3 regions of the Paenibacillus sp. FSL L8-0340 genome follow, and region 1 is predicted to be linked to each of the others. Evidence: predicted binding sites of a transcription regulator. Region 1 holds the regulator's gene; each other region holds the start of a gene.
What was found. The regulator Rex, encoded in region 1, represses fermentation and respiration genes when NADH is low (regulators of the CRP and FNR family bind a similar motif). The targets are predictions, from matches to a motif close to TTGTGAAATATTTCACAA.
Positions count from the first base shown of each region.

Region 2: the regulator Rex is predicted to act here: its motif matches at 1,862-1,879, upstream of adhE (bifunctional acetaldehyde-CoA/alcohol dehydrogenase).
Region 3: the regulator Rex is predicted to act here: its motif matches at 2,004-2,021, upstream of NST07_RS13285 (DUF1641 domain-containing protein).

Region 1 covers NZ_CP151967.1:4,908,303-4,912,593, reverse strand. The annotation lists gene dinG (ATP-dependent DNA helicase DinG) at 1-1,960, shown strand, start outside; gene NST07_RS22370 (redox-sensing transcriptional repressor Rex) at 2,050-2,742, shown strand; gene NST07_RS22365 (amidohydrolase) at 2,729-4,030, shown strand; gene NST07_RS22360 (DUF5590 domain-containing protein) at 4,092-4,291, shown strand, end outside.
Region 2 covers NZ_CP151967.1:5,198,550-5,202,840, reverse strand. The annotation lists gene NST07_RS23810 (extracellular solute-binding protein) at 39-1,511, shown strand; gene adhE (bifunctional acetaldehyde-CoA/alcohol dehydrogenase) at 1,954-4,291, shown strand, end outside.
Region 3 covers NZ_CP151967.1:2,989,007-2,993,297, forward strand. The annotation lists gene NST07_RS13275 (alpha-galactosidase) at 1-1,078, shown strand, start outside; gene NST07_RS13280 (nitroreductase family protein) at 1,159-1,776, opposite strand; gene NST07_RS13285 (DUF1641 domain-containing protein) at 2,103-2,540, shown strand; gene NST07_RS13290 (NAD(P)/FAD-dependent oxidoreductase) at 2,581-3,759, shown strand; gene NST07_RS13295 (SGNH/GDSL hydrolase family protein) at 3,987-4,291, shown strand, end outside.

The DNA.
Region 1 (4,291 bases):
GGCCATTTATCAGAGCGTACGTACCGGGCAGAAGGTTATGGTCAGCACCCATACCATTAACCTTCAGGATCAGCTGCGCGAACGCGATATCCCGCTTCTGACCAGTGTTGTGCCTTTCCCGTTTAAGGCTGCGATATTCAAGGGGAGAGGGCACTATTTGTGTCTGCGCAAGTTTGAACATAAAATAAATAAAAAAGACTTCGTAAGTCCCCGGGAAGAAGCGCTTACGGCAGCGCAAATGATCGTATGGCTGACCCAGACGGAATCGGGTGACGATGAGGAGCTGAATTTGAGCGGTCGCGGCGGGGATTTCTGGGAGACGGTAGCCAGTGATACCGATTCCTGTCTGGGCCGTTCCTGTCCGTGGTTCCGCAAATGCTACTACCACCGGGCCAAACATGAAGCAGGGATTGCCGATGTGGTCATTACCAATCACTCCAAGCTGTTCGCAGACGTCAAAGCCGGGCACCAGCTGCTTCCGGCTTATGAGCATCTTGTCATTGACGAGGCCCATCATTTGGAGGATGTGGCGGGCAAGCATCTGGGCATGCAAATGAAGTATTTCACGGTAGCTCACACGCTTACAAGGCTGTATAAAGACAGCCGCAGCGGCCAGCTGCCGGCACTGCGTCAGACTCTGCAGTCCTCGGGCAGTGAGCAGGCTTCGGAGTGGAGCGGCGTAATTGATAAAATCTATCCCGACCTGCTTACCGTGAAGGAAACTTGGGATACACTGAGCGACAAGCTGTTCGGCCTATTGCCCGAACGCAGCGATGCAGCGGCAGGTGAAGCCGGCCAGCTGGTCACACGCCTGCTTCCCGGCAGCAAGCCCAAAGATTGGGAAGAGCTGGCGGCGCTGGAGAATACGCTGCACTTAGCCCTGAGCGACATCATCCGCAGGGGTGACAAAATGCTCAGCGAGATGCGCGATACGGAGAGTCAATCGTCTTCGGACAGCCTGGTGACTGATATCGGAGGCTTATTCAAGGATTTGGCATCCATCCGGGAACAAATCCGCTTCTTTATGGGTCTCAGTGACGATAATATCGTGTACTGGATGGAAGGGAGCGGCAACTACCGGGGCAAGTCGCTTCAGCTCTACGCCGTGCCTGTCGATGTAAGCAGCCAGCTCAAGGATCTGTTCTTCGACAAGAAGAAGAGCATAGTGCTGACCTCGGCCACGTTATCGGTCGACAAGTCCTTTCAGTTCATGATTGACAACCTTGGTCTTTCTGAAGCCTCAGAGCAAGGGCGTCTCATGACAGCGCTGCTGCCTTCACCGTTCAAGTACCGTGAACAGGCGCTGCTTGTCATCCCGCGCGATTTCCCCAGTGTTAAGGGCAGCGTAGGCGATGCGCGTTTTGTAGACAAGCTGGTGCATTCGCTGGCTGAAGCGGCGGCGGCGACCAAGGGGCGGATGCTGGTGCTGTTCACCTCCTACAAAATGCTGCGCCAGGTTTATGATCCGCTGAAAGAGGCCTTGGCTTCCCAGGACATTACGGTTTTGGGCCAGGGTGTGGAGGGAGGCAGCCGCAGCAAGCTGATCCGGCGTTTTCAGGACAGCTCTGCATCGGTATTGCTTGGAACAAGCAGTTTCTGGGAAGGAGTCGACATCCCTGGCGAGGCGCTGACCTGTCTTGCGATTGTAAGGCTGCCGTTTCAGCCGCCGAATCATCCGCTTGCTGAGGCAAAGGCAGAGCTTCTGCAGGCCCAGAAGAAGAATCCTTTTATGAAAATGTCTGTTCCACAAGCAGTTATCCGGTTCAAGCAGGGTTTTGGACGATTGGTTCGTACAGCGCAAGACCGGGGAATTGTTATTGTATATGATACCAGGGTCATCGAAGCTTATTACGGGAAGTACTTCCTGTATTCACTCCCTGGTCCGAAGATGGAGCACATGCTTACCGATCAGATGGTTCCGCGGATTGCGGAATGGCTTGACGAGGGCGGCGTTTCCTAATCTGTCATTGTATATAAATTTTTTTTATCTCTTTGTGCCATAGGCTGTGTCCCGTTCGTGGAGCGGGCACTGCACGTGGTTATCATACGATATCGCGTCAGTGCAATTCTAAATTAGGAGGAGAAAACATGAAATCGGATAAAATATCGGAGGCCGTCGTTCGCAGACTCCCAGTGTACCTGCGTTTCCTGAACGATCTCCAAAAGCGTGAAATCTCAACCGTTTCTTCTCAGGAACTCGGGCAGAAGCTGGACCTTAATCCGGCGCAGATTCGTAAGGATCTGGCCTATTTTGGTGATTTCGGCAGAAAAGGCATTGGATATGACGTGTCTTATCTCATCGAAAAGATCCGTCATATTCTGAAGCTGGATCAACAAATCAATGTGGCCCTGGTAGGTGCCGGTAACCTCGGTCATGCCTTGTCCAATTACAATGCTTATCTGAAGGATACTATGAAAATCACCGCTGTATTTGATTCTTACGCTCCCAAGATTGGACAAAAGATCAACTCTCTTACGGTTCAGCCAATGGAGGAGCTGAGTCAGACCATCCGTGATCAGGGAATCCGGATCGGGATCATCACTGTACCGGACAGCGAGGCACAGAATGTGGCTGATATTCTGGTAGAATCGGGCATCGAGGCGATCCTGAATTTTGCACCGGTCATTCTGAAGACACCTGCAACCATCCGGATTCATGCTGCCGACTTTACGACTGATCTGCAAAGTCTGGCGTATTATTTACATGATGGAAAGGAAGGAATTACAGATGAGCAGCAATAAGATGATAATTGCAAACGGACGTTTTCTGGTTCCCGGAAGCGAGAAGCCGGTCCTGAGCGGTTATATGACTATAGAAAATGATTTGATCACATACATAGGGGAAGAGAAACCCGTTTTTGAACAAGGCACAGTGACGCTCGACGGCAGCCGCCTGCTGTTCATGCCGGGTCTGGTCAATACCCATGGCCATGCTGCGATGTCGCTGCTGCGCGGCTACGGGGATGATATGGTCCTTCAAGCCTGGCTGCAGGAGAAAATGTGGCCGATGGAGGAGAAGTTTACGGGAGATGATGTCTACTGGGGCACTTCCTTATCCGTTCTGGAGATGCTGAAAGGCGGCACAACCACCTTTTTGGATATGTATGATCATATGGACCGGGTGGCCGAGGTGGTCGAACATTCCGGCATCCGTGCGGTGCTGATGCGCGGTGTTATTGGTCTATGTCCTGAAGAGGTGCAGAACCAGAAGCTTGCGGAAGCTGTTGCGTTCGCCCGCAACTGGCACGGCAAGGCTGACGGCAAAATTACAACCATGATTTCACCGCATGCCCCGTATACTTGTCCTCCGGACTTTTTCATGCGGTTTGTGCAGGCAGCACATGATCTGGACCTGCCGATGCATACGCATATGTCGGAAACGCTGCGTGAAGTGGAGCAGAATGCCGCTGATTACGGCCTGCGTCCTGTAGCGCACCTGGAGAAGCTGGGAATGTTCACCCGCCCGTCCTTAATCGCCCATGGTGTCCATCTGAACGATGAGGAGATCGAAATCCTCGCCCGCCACAAGGTGGGGGTGTCCCATAACCCGGGCAGCAACCTGAAGCTGGCCAGCGGGGTTGCGCGGGTGCCTGAGCTGCTGAGAGCCGGAGTCAAAGTTTCGCTGGGTACGGACGGGGCGGCAAGCAACAATAATCTCGATATGTTCGAGGAAATGCGGCTTGCAGCACTGATCCATAAGGGCGTCAGCGGGGATCCTACCGCAGTTCCCGCACCGGAAGCGCTGCTGATGGCCACGCAGTACGGGGCGGAATCAATCTTCCTGAACCAGGTGGGCCGCCTTGCAGCAGGGATGAAGGCTGATTTTATTGCGATTGATATCGACCAGCCCCATTTACTGCCGCATAGCGACTTGCTCTCCCACGCCGTGTATTCGGCCAGCGCCAAGGATGTCGAGCATGTCTGGGTGAACGGCAAGCAGATTGTGAAGCATGGTCAGTGCCTAACACTGGACGAGGAAGAAATCCGCCGGAAGGCGCAAGAAACTTTTGAAGGGCTGCTGAAGCGTTAATTCGACTGCCGCCGTAGTTGACATTATGACGTTTCATATATTAAGGAAAGGAAGCTGCATTTTGAGGAAAAGGAAAAAATGGCTTCTGCTGGGGATCGCTCTGTTTCTGCTCATTTTGTTCGGTCTAAGCCAATTTTATGCCTATATCATGAAGGACCAATGGAATGAACGCAGCGCGGCCAAAGAAGTTGCCAAGACCCGGGCGGGACTTACTGAGATATCCAAGGCGCAAAAATCGGTATGGGACGAAAATTCAGTGTA
Region 2 (4,291 bases), 290 kb from region 1:
TTTTGTTAGCTAAGTATGAATTGAAAAGGGGAGTTTCAATGCGTAAATATTCCAGCGTTTTAGCCTGTCTTCTTGTGACCGGCTCGTTGTTATCCGCCTGCGGCGGCAACAATAACAACAACGGAAATGCACAGGGGAATAAGGGAGGGGAAGCTTCACCGGCAGCTACTACTGATACAGCGGATAAAACTGCTGCTCCAACGGATGCGCCCGTGGATGATATCACTCAGAGAAAAGTAACGATCAAAATTCACTATCCTACGCCGGACTTGACAGAAATGAGGGCACAGGAAGATGACCGGATCAAACGCTTCCAGGCAGAGTATCCGAACGTCGAGATCGTTAAAGACGACTGGCAGTACAACGTAAGTGAAATCGGTGTGAAGATGGCTGCGAATGAAGCGCCGACCTTCTTCAACACTTATGCTACAGAAGCCAAATTCCTGATTGAAAAAGGCTGGGTTGCCGATATTACCGATCTTTGGAACAAATATGAATACAAGGATCAGATCAATCCGGTGCTGCAAAACCAGTTCATTATTGACGGTAAAGTCTATGGGGTAACACAGAAGGGTTATGTTACCACGACAATGATCAATAAAAAAATGCTAGATGACAAAGGTGTAGCGGTGCCTGCAATGGATTGGACCTGGGATGATATGCTAAATACAGCCAAAGGTGCAGCAGATGCCAAAAAAGGAATTTCCGGTATTGCCCCTATGGGCAAAGGCAATGAAGCAGGCTGGAACTGGACCAACTTCCTGTTCGAAGCGGGCGGAGAAATTCAAAAAGTTGAAGGCGGCAAGGTTGTTGCAACCTTCAACTCCGATGCAGGTGTGAAAGCGCTGGACTTCTACAAGAAGCTGAGATGGGAAGCAGAAGCCATTCCTCAGGATTGGGCACTTGGCTGGGGTGATGCTGTAGGTGCATTCCAACAAGGACGTACGGCCATGGTAATGGCGGGTTCCGACGGAGTTATTGAGCAAGCGCTGAACCAAGGGGGATTGAAGCCTGCAGATGTGCTGACCTATCCGATGCCTGCTTTTGAAAAAGGCGGCAAGCATACCGGAGTACTTGGCGGAGACTATCTGGTCATCAATCCTAACGCTACAAAAGACGAGCAGGAGATGGCGTTCCGTTACATTACCTTTGATTATTTCTCAGATAAAGGACTTGATGCGCTCGACGCTATTCTGCAGCAGCGTAAAGCGGACGGCAAATACTTCATCCCGCCGCTTCTGGACTACTATGCTGCAGATTCCGAGTTCGGCAAGAAGACAAAGGCGGTATATGACAAGTATTCCGATATCGTGTACCAATATAACCCGGATATTATGGCCCTCTTGGACGGCAAACCGGAAGCACAGTACAATACTCAAGATTATTATGCAACCCTGTCCAATGTGATTCAGGAGCTGTTCTCCAAAAAAGGAACCGACTCCAAAGCACAGCTAGATACTGCTGCTAAAACTGTGCAGGAGAAATTCTTTGATACTATTAAAGTAGAGTAGGAAGTTTATAAAATGGGAATTTTTATAAATGAAATGTAAAAAGCGGAAGAGGCAGGGGACGTTGTTCCCCTGTCTTTTTGCTGTAAATAGTTCTCCAAAGGTTAGGTGAGGGAGGAGGAAATCAAGGATAAGGCGGGAGGAATGAGATAAAGAAATATAGATGTAATTAGCAATAAATAGCAAAAAAATGTTTTATGAAGCCCTATAACGGGTTCATACGGTTAGAGTCCTTATTTTGCTGTTCGCAGATTGGACAAATATAAACGAATTTTACCATATAAAATGGAAATAATACCTGAATATGATTAAATGAAAGCGCTTTGAAAACAAATCAAAAAAAACTTTATACTTTGTGAAAGATTTCACTTTAAATGTTGGAGAGGATGTGATAAGATAAACGTGTAGAGAAAAACAACTAAAAATTGACAGGAGGACGAGGGAGATGGCAGTTAAAAACGAAGTCGCCGCCCAAGTGAAACAAACCACCGCTGAAGAGTATATTCAGATTTTGGTGGATAAAGCAAAGAAAGCTCAAGAAGCATACATGGCCCTGGATCAAGAGCAAGTTAACACAATCGTTCATGCAATGGCATTGGCTGGGCTCGACAAGCATATGTACCTGGCAAAATTGGCTGTAGAAGAAACAGGACGCGGTGTATACGAAGACAAAATTACGAAGAACATCTTCTCAACTGAATATATCTGGCACGGAATTAAATACGACAAAACAGTAGGCGTCGTTGAAGATAATAAATATGACAGCTTCCAAAAAATTGCCGAGCCGGTCGGAATCGTAATGGGTATCACACCGGTAACCAACCCAACATCCACAACGATGTTTAAAGCACTGATTGCCGCTAAGACACGTAACCCTATTATATTCGGTTTCCATCCATCAGCGCAAGAATGTAGTGCCGCAGCAGCAAAAATTCTTCATGATGCAGCTGTGAAAGCAGGCGCTCCTGAGAACTGTATCCAATGGATTGAGCTTCCGACAATGGACAAAACAAACGCATTGATGAACAATCCGGACGTCGCTCTTATCCTGGCAACAGGCGGATCTGCAATGGTTAAAGCGGCATACAGCTGCGGTAAACCGGCTCTCGGCGTAGGCCCTGGTAACGTACCTGCCTTCATTGAGAAAAGTGCTGATATCGACCAAGCGGTTACCGACCTTATTCTTTCTAAGACTTTCGACAATGGTATGATTTGTGCTTCCGAGCAGGCTGTTATTATTGAAGAAGCGATTTTTGACCAAGTGAAAAAGAAAATGATCGCAAATGGCTGCTACTTTGTAAATAAAGAAGAAGCTGCTAAGCTGACTAACGGCGCAATGAATGTAGAAAAATGTGCGGTTAACCCGGCAATCGTAGGTCAATCCGCTGTGAAGATCGCTGAAATGTGCGGTATCCAGGTTCCTGCCGGAACGAAGATTCTGGTAGCTGAACTCGAAGGCGTAGGCACCAAGTACCCGCTGTCCGCTGAGAAACTTAGCCCGGTTCTGGCTTGCTACAAGGTTAAGAACGCTGACCAAGGGATTGAACGCGCAGCTCAAGTCGTTGAATTCGGCGGCATGGGACACAGCTCGGCTATCCATTCCAACAATGAAGAAGTTATCATGAAGTTCTCGAACCGTCTGCAAACTGGACGTATTCTTGTTAACTCGCCTTCAACACATGGCGCCATCGGCGACATTTACAATACCAATATCGCTTCGTTGACTCTGGGCTGCGGATCTTATGGACGCAACTCGGTATCGCAAAACGTAACTGCCATCAATCTGATCAATGTGAAAAGGGTGAACCGTCGTACCGTGAATATGCAATGGTTTAAGGTGCCTGATAAGATTTATTTCGAAAAGGGAGCCACTCAATACCTGGCCAAAATGCCTGATATTACCCGCGTAGCAATTATCACTGACCCTATGATGGTTAAACTGGGTTATGTAGAAAGAGTAGAGCACTACCTGCGTCAACGCCAGACCCCTGTAGCGATCGAAGTGTTCTCGGAAGTTGAACCGGATCCATCGACAACTACCGTGGAAAAAGGTACAGCTATGATGAACAGATTCCAACCGGACTGCATCATCGCACTCGGCGGCGGTTCCCCAATGGATGCTGCAAAAGGAATGTGGCTGTTCTATGAACACCCGGATGCTGACTTTAACGGTCTGAAACAAAAGTTCATGGATATCCGCAAACGGGTATACAAATTCCCTAAGCTCGGCAACAAAGCGAAATTTGTAGCTATTCCAACAACATCGGGTACAGGTTCGGAAGTAACCTCTTTCGCGGTTATTACTGACAAAACTACTGCAAATAATACTAAATATCCGCTTGCAGACTATGAGCTGACTCCGGACGTAGCGATCATTGACCCTGAGTTTGTATATAGCTTGCCTAAGACTGCTGTTGCTGATACAGGTATGGACGTATTGACACATGCGATTGAAGCTTATGTTTCCGTTATGGCAAGTGACTACACCGATGGTCTGGCTATCAAAGCCATCCAGCTGGTATTCCAATACCTGGAGAAATCCGCACTTGAAGGCGACAAACTTGCCCGCGAAAAAATGCACAACGCATCGACGCTGGCTGGTATGGCATTTGCTAATGCATTCCTGGGCATCAACCACAGCTTGGCGCACAAATGGGGCGGTCAATACCACACGGCTCATGGACGTACCAATGCCATCCTGATGCCACACGTTATCCGTTACAATGCCAAGAAACCAACGAAGTTTGCTGCGTTCCCTAAATACTCGCACTTTGTAGCTGACG
Region 3 (4,291 bases), 1.9 Mb from region 1:
CGGTCACCGCAATGATGACCGCAGCTCACTGGGGGACTGGTTCGTGGACGCGAATAAGCTGCCCAAGGGATTGGATGATCTGGCCAAGCGTGTAAACGGGCTGGGCCTGCAATTTGGCCTCTGGTTCGAACCGGAGATGATTTCTCCGGACAGCGAACTGTACACCCGGCATCCCGATTGGTGCCTGCATGTGCCGGACCGCCGCAGAACAGAAGGACGGATGCAGCTTGTGCTCGATTTCTCCCGTGAGGATGTCTGCCAGGCGATCGGCGACAGGATAGCCGATGTGCTGAGCAGCGCGCCAATCTCCTATGTGAAATGGGATATGAACCGCAATATGACCGAAATTGGCTCCGCGCTGCTGCCGCCGGAAAGACAGCGGGAAACGGCGCACCGTTATATGCTCGGTCTTTATGGAGTGCTTGAACGGATTACCTCGGAGTTTCCGGATGTCCTGTTTGAGAGCTGCTCCGGCGGGGGAGGGCGCTTCGATCCGGGAATGCTCTATTATATGCCGCAGACCTGGACAAGCGATAATACTGATGCGATCAGCAGGCTCAAAATCCAGTACGGAACCAGCATCGTCTATCCGCTCAGCTCCATGGGCAGCCATGTCTCGGCCGTGCCGAACCATCAGGTACACCGTAATACTTCTCTTGAACTGCGCGGACATGTCGCAATGTCAGGCAATTTCGGCTATGAGCTGGATCTGACAAAGTTTACAGTAGAAGAGAACGAAACAGTAAAAGCACAGGTAGCGCTCTACAAGGAGCTGCGGCCGCTGGTGCAGTTCGGGGAGCAGTACAGACTGCTCAGCCCGTTTGAAGGCAACGAGACCGCATGGCTGATTGTGGCTGAAGATAAATCTGAGGCTGTTGTCGTGTATGCCCGGACACTGGCCGAGCCCAATGATTCACTGTATTATCTGCGCCTGAATGGACTGGATCCTGAAGCGGATTATGAGTGGCTGGAAGGCGGAGGCGTGTACGGAGGAGATCATCTTATGTATGCGGGGCTGCCATTGCCGAATCTGCACGGTGATTTCCAGAGCGTGCTCTGGCGTTTCCGCAGAGTCTAGGATTTAGCCGTTTATATTTTCACAAAAGGCCTTGCCGCGATACTGCGGCAAGGCCTTTTTGCATGCCAGACGGGTCCATCTCAGAAGAATTCAACAAACTCATTTACCGGCTTGCGGTAGCCGCGCGGTCTGATCTTGCGTTTGTAGTCCTTGCCGATGGTAATCATCAGAGCCGGCACAAGATGGTCCGGGATATTGAGGGTGGCCTTGATGGCTTCGGGATCAAAGCCGATCATCGGGCAGGTATCCCAGCCTTTATCCTTGGCAATCAGCATGAACTGCATGGCGGACAGGGAGGCGTTGCGAATGGCTTCATCACGCTGGAAAGCATCATTTCCTTCATAGGCATCGTTGATGGATTGGATGGTGTTGTCATATTCCTCCTGGCTCATAGCGCCAAGCAATTTCAGTCCGCTGTAAATTTCCGGTGCCTGCTGATAGGCATGCTTATCTCCGAGCACAATAATAACGGCGGAAGCTGTGTGGATTTTATATTGGTCATAAGCACCTCTGCGGATTTCCTCCTTCAGTGCCGGATCGCTGATCACCTTATAATGTGTATGCTGCAAATTGGAGCTTGAAGGGGCGAGCCGGGTGAGAGAGAACATGTCCTCCAGCTCGTTTTGCGGGATCTTGATCCCTTCCACGAAATTCATAGCTGATCTGCGGGATTGCACCAAATCTGTAAAAGTACTCATGATAAATACCTCCAAATGGTTATAAATTGATAGTTAATAAATATCAATAACTTATGTAAATAAACTTACTTACAAATGGTTACTTACTTAAGATAGCACGGCAATTGGGAATCGTCAATGATGAATTACACTAAATCGTGAAATTAAGTTCGAATAGAAGAAAATTAATAAAAACGACAGAAAAGAAGTGATTTTAATCACAAAATAAGGTTATAGAGGCAAAAAGATTGTGACGTTTATTACATAATGGGTGTTATAATAGACGCATGGGTTATTGAATTGACTATTATCAAGCGTTACAAGCTAATGCAGAGGAGAGTCCAACAATGTCAGAAACAATTACGCAAACCACTCCTGAACAGGAAGCACCGCAAACCTCTTTAACCAAAGAGGATGTTCTGGATCAGCTTTTGAAGCCGGAAGTTCAGGAATCATTAACAACCTTGATAGAACAGCTGCCGCAGCTTACACAGCTTGTAGGTGTATTAACGAAGTCTATGGACTTTGTACAGTCGGTTGCATCCGATGAAGTACTCAAGAATGATACGGTGGGCGCTATTAAAGAAATTGCCGAGCCGGTAGTAGGTTCCGTCAAGAATATGGCGGCTACTGTGATCGAGGCGAAAGACCGGGCAAATGAAAGCAGCGAGACGATCAGCGTGTTCGGAATGATGAAGATGATTAAGGATCCGCAGGTTCAGAAGCTTCTCCGTTTTTTGAATGCTTACCTGCAAGTCAGCGGCGAACGCAGCCAGCAGAAATAATTAATTCTAATCTCATACGTAAGGACGGAGGAAACATCATATGTCAAAACATATTGTTATTCTAGGAGCAGGTTACGGCGGATTGCTGAGTGCCTTGACAGTGCGCAAATATATGAGCAAGGCTGAGGCAAAGATCACAGTTGTCAACCAGTATCCAACCCACCAGATTATTACCGAATTGCATCGTCTTGCCGCAGGCAGCGCGGAAGAGAAAGCTGTTGCTATGCCGCTGGCGAAGCTTTTTGCCGGTAAAGACATTGATCTTAAAATTGCCAAAGTAAAATCCTTCTCCGTTGAAAGCAAACAAATTGCGCTCTCGGATGGCACGAATCTAACTTACGACGCCCTTGTTGCGGGCCTTGGCAGCACGACGGCTTATTTTGGAATTCCGGGACTTGAACAATACAGCATGGTATTGAAATCGGCTGCTGACGCCAATAAAATTCACGGTCATATCGAAGACCGGATCCGTGAGTACGCAAAAACCGGCAATGAAGCTGACGCGACGATTCTAATCGGCGGTGGCGGATTGACGGGTGTTGAGCTTGTAGGTGAAATTGCGGACGTGCTGCCCAAGCTCACCAAACGTTATGGGGTGGATCAAAAAGAGATCAAGCTGCTGCTCGTGGAAGCAGGTCCGAAGATTCTCCCGGTACTGCCCGATCACCTGATCGAACGCGCTACATCAAGTCTTGCTGCACGCGGCGTACAATTCCTGACCGGTCTAGCCGTTACCAATGTGGAGGGCAACACCATTGATCTGAAGGATGGCCAAAAAATTGTGGCCAACACGTTCGTATGGACCGGCGGTGTACAAGGAAATCCGCTGATCGGTGAATCCGGTCTTGAAGTTAACCGTGGACGTGCAACGGTAAATGAATTCCTGCAATCCACATCGCATGCCGATGTATTTGTTGCCGGTGACAGTGCCGTTGTATTTGCTCCGGACGGCCGTCCTTATCCGCCGACTGCACAAATCGCCTGGCAGATGGGTGAGCTGATCGGCTATAATCTGTATGCTTACCTTAACAATAAATCGCTGGATACCTTCAGTCCGGTCAATTCGGGCACACTGGCCAGCCTGGGCCGTAAAGACGGGGTTGCTATTATCGGCGGCAACTCAACGCCATTGAAAGGCTTGCCTGCAACGATGATGAAAGAAGCAAGCAACATCCGTTATCTGACACATATCAAAGGGTTGTTCAGTCTGGCGTATTAATATTCATTAGCCGGCTTTTCTGCTTATAGGATCCCCTTTTAGTTACCCGAAAACACCTGGTTTTTTTTGAGGTGCGGGTGCTGGAAGGGTTTTTTTCTGTGCTGAATTAGTTCACGATGCGAAGTGCGCTTTGAAATCCTGCCATAATTGAGGGTGCCCGGAGAAATTCTATTTGATATAATGGAATATGTTTATACCATTCAGTGGTTTTATAGGAGGATTTAAACATGGGATTTAAAGAAAACGATATCATTTTGTTCCAGGGTGACAGTATCACTGATTGCGGGCGCAATTATGAAGACGCTTCCTCATTGGGCGTAGGTTATGCAATGATGGCTGCCGCACGTCTTGGGCTGCATTATCCGGAGAAGAATCTGACGTTCATTAACCGGGGAGTCAGCGGTAACCGCATTACAGATTTGCAGCAGCGCTGGGATAAGGATTGTCTGGACTTGAAGCCGACATGGGTATCCATTTATATCGGGATTAATGATACCTGGCGCCGCTTTGACTCCGGCCAGGAAACTACTGC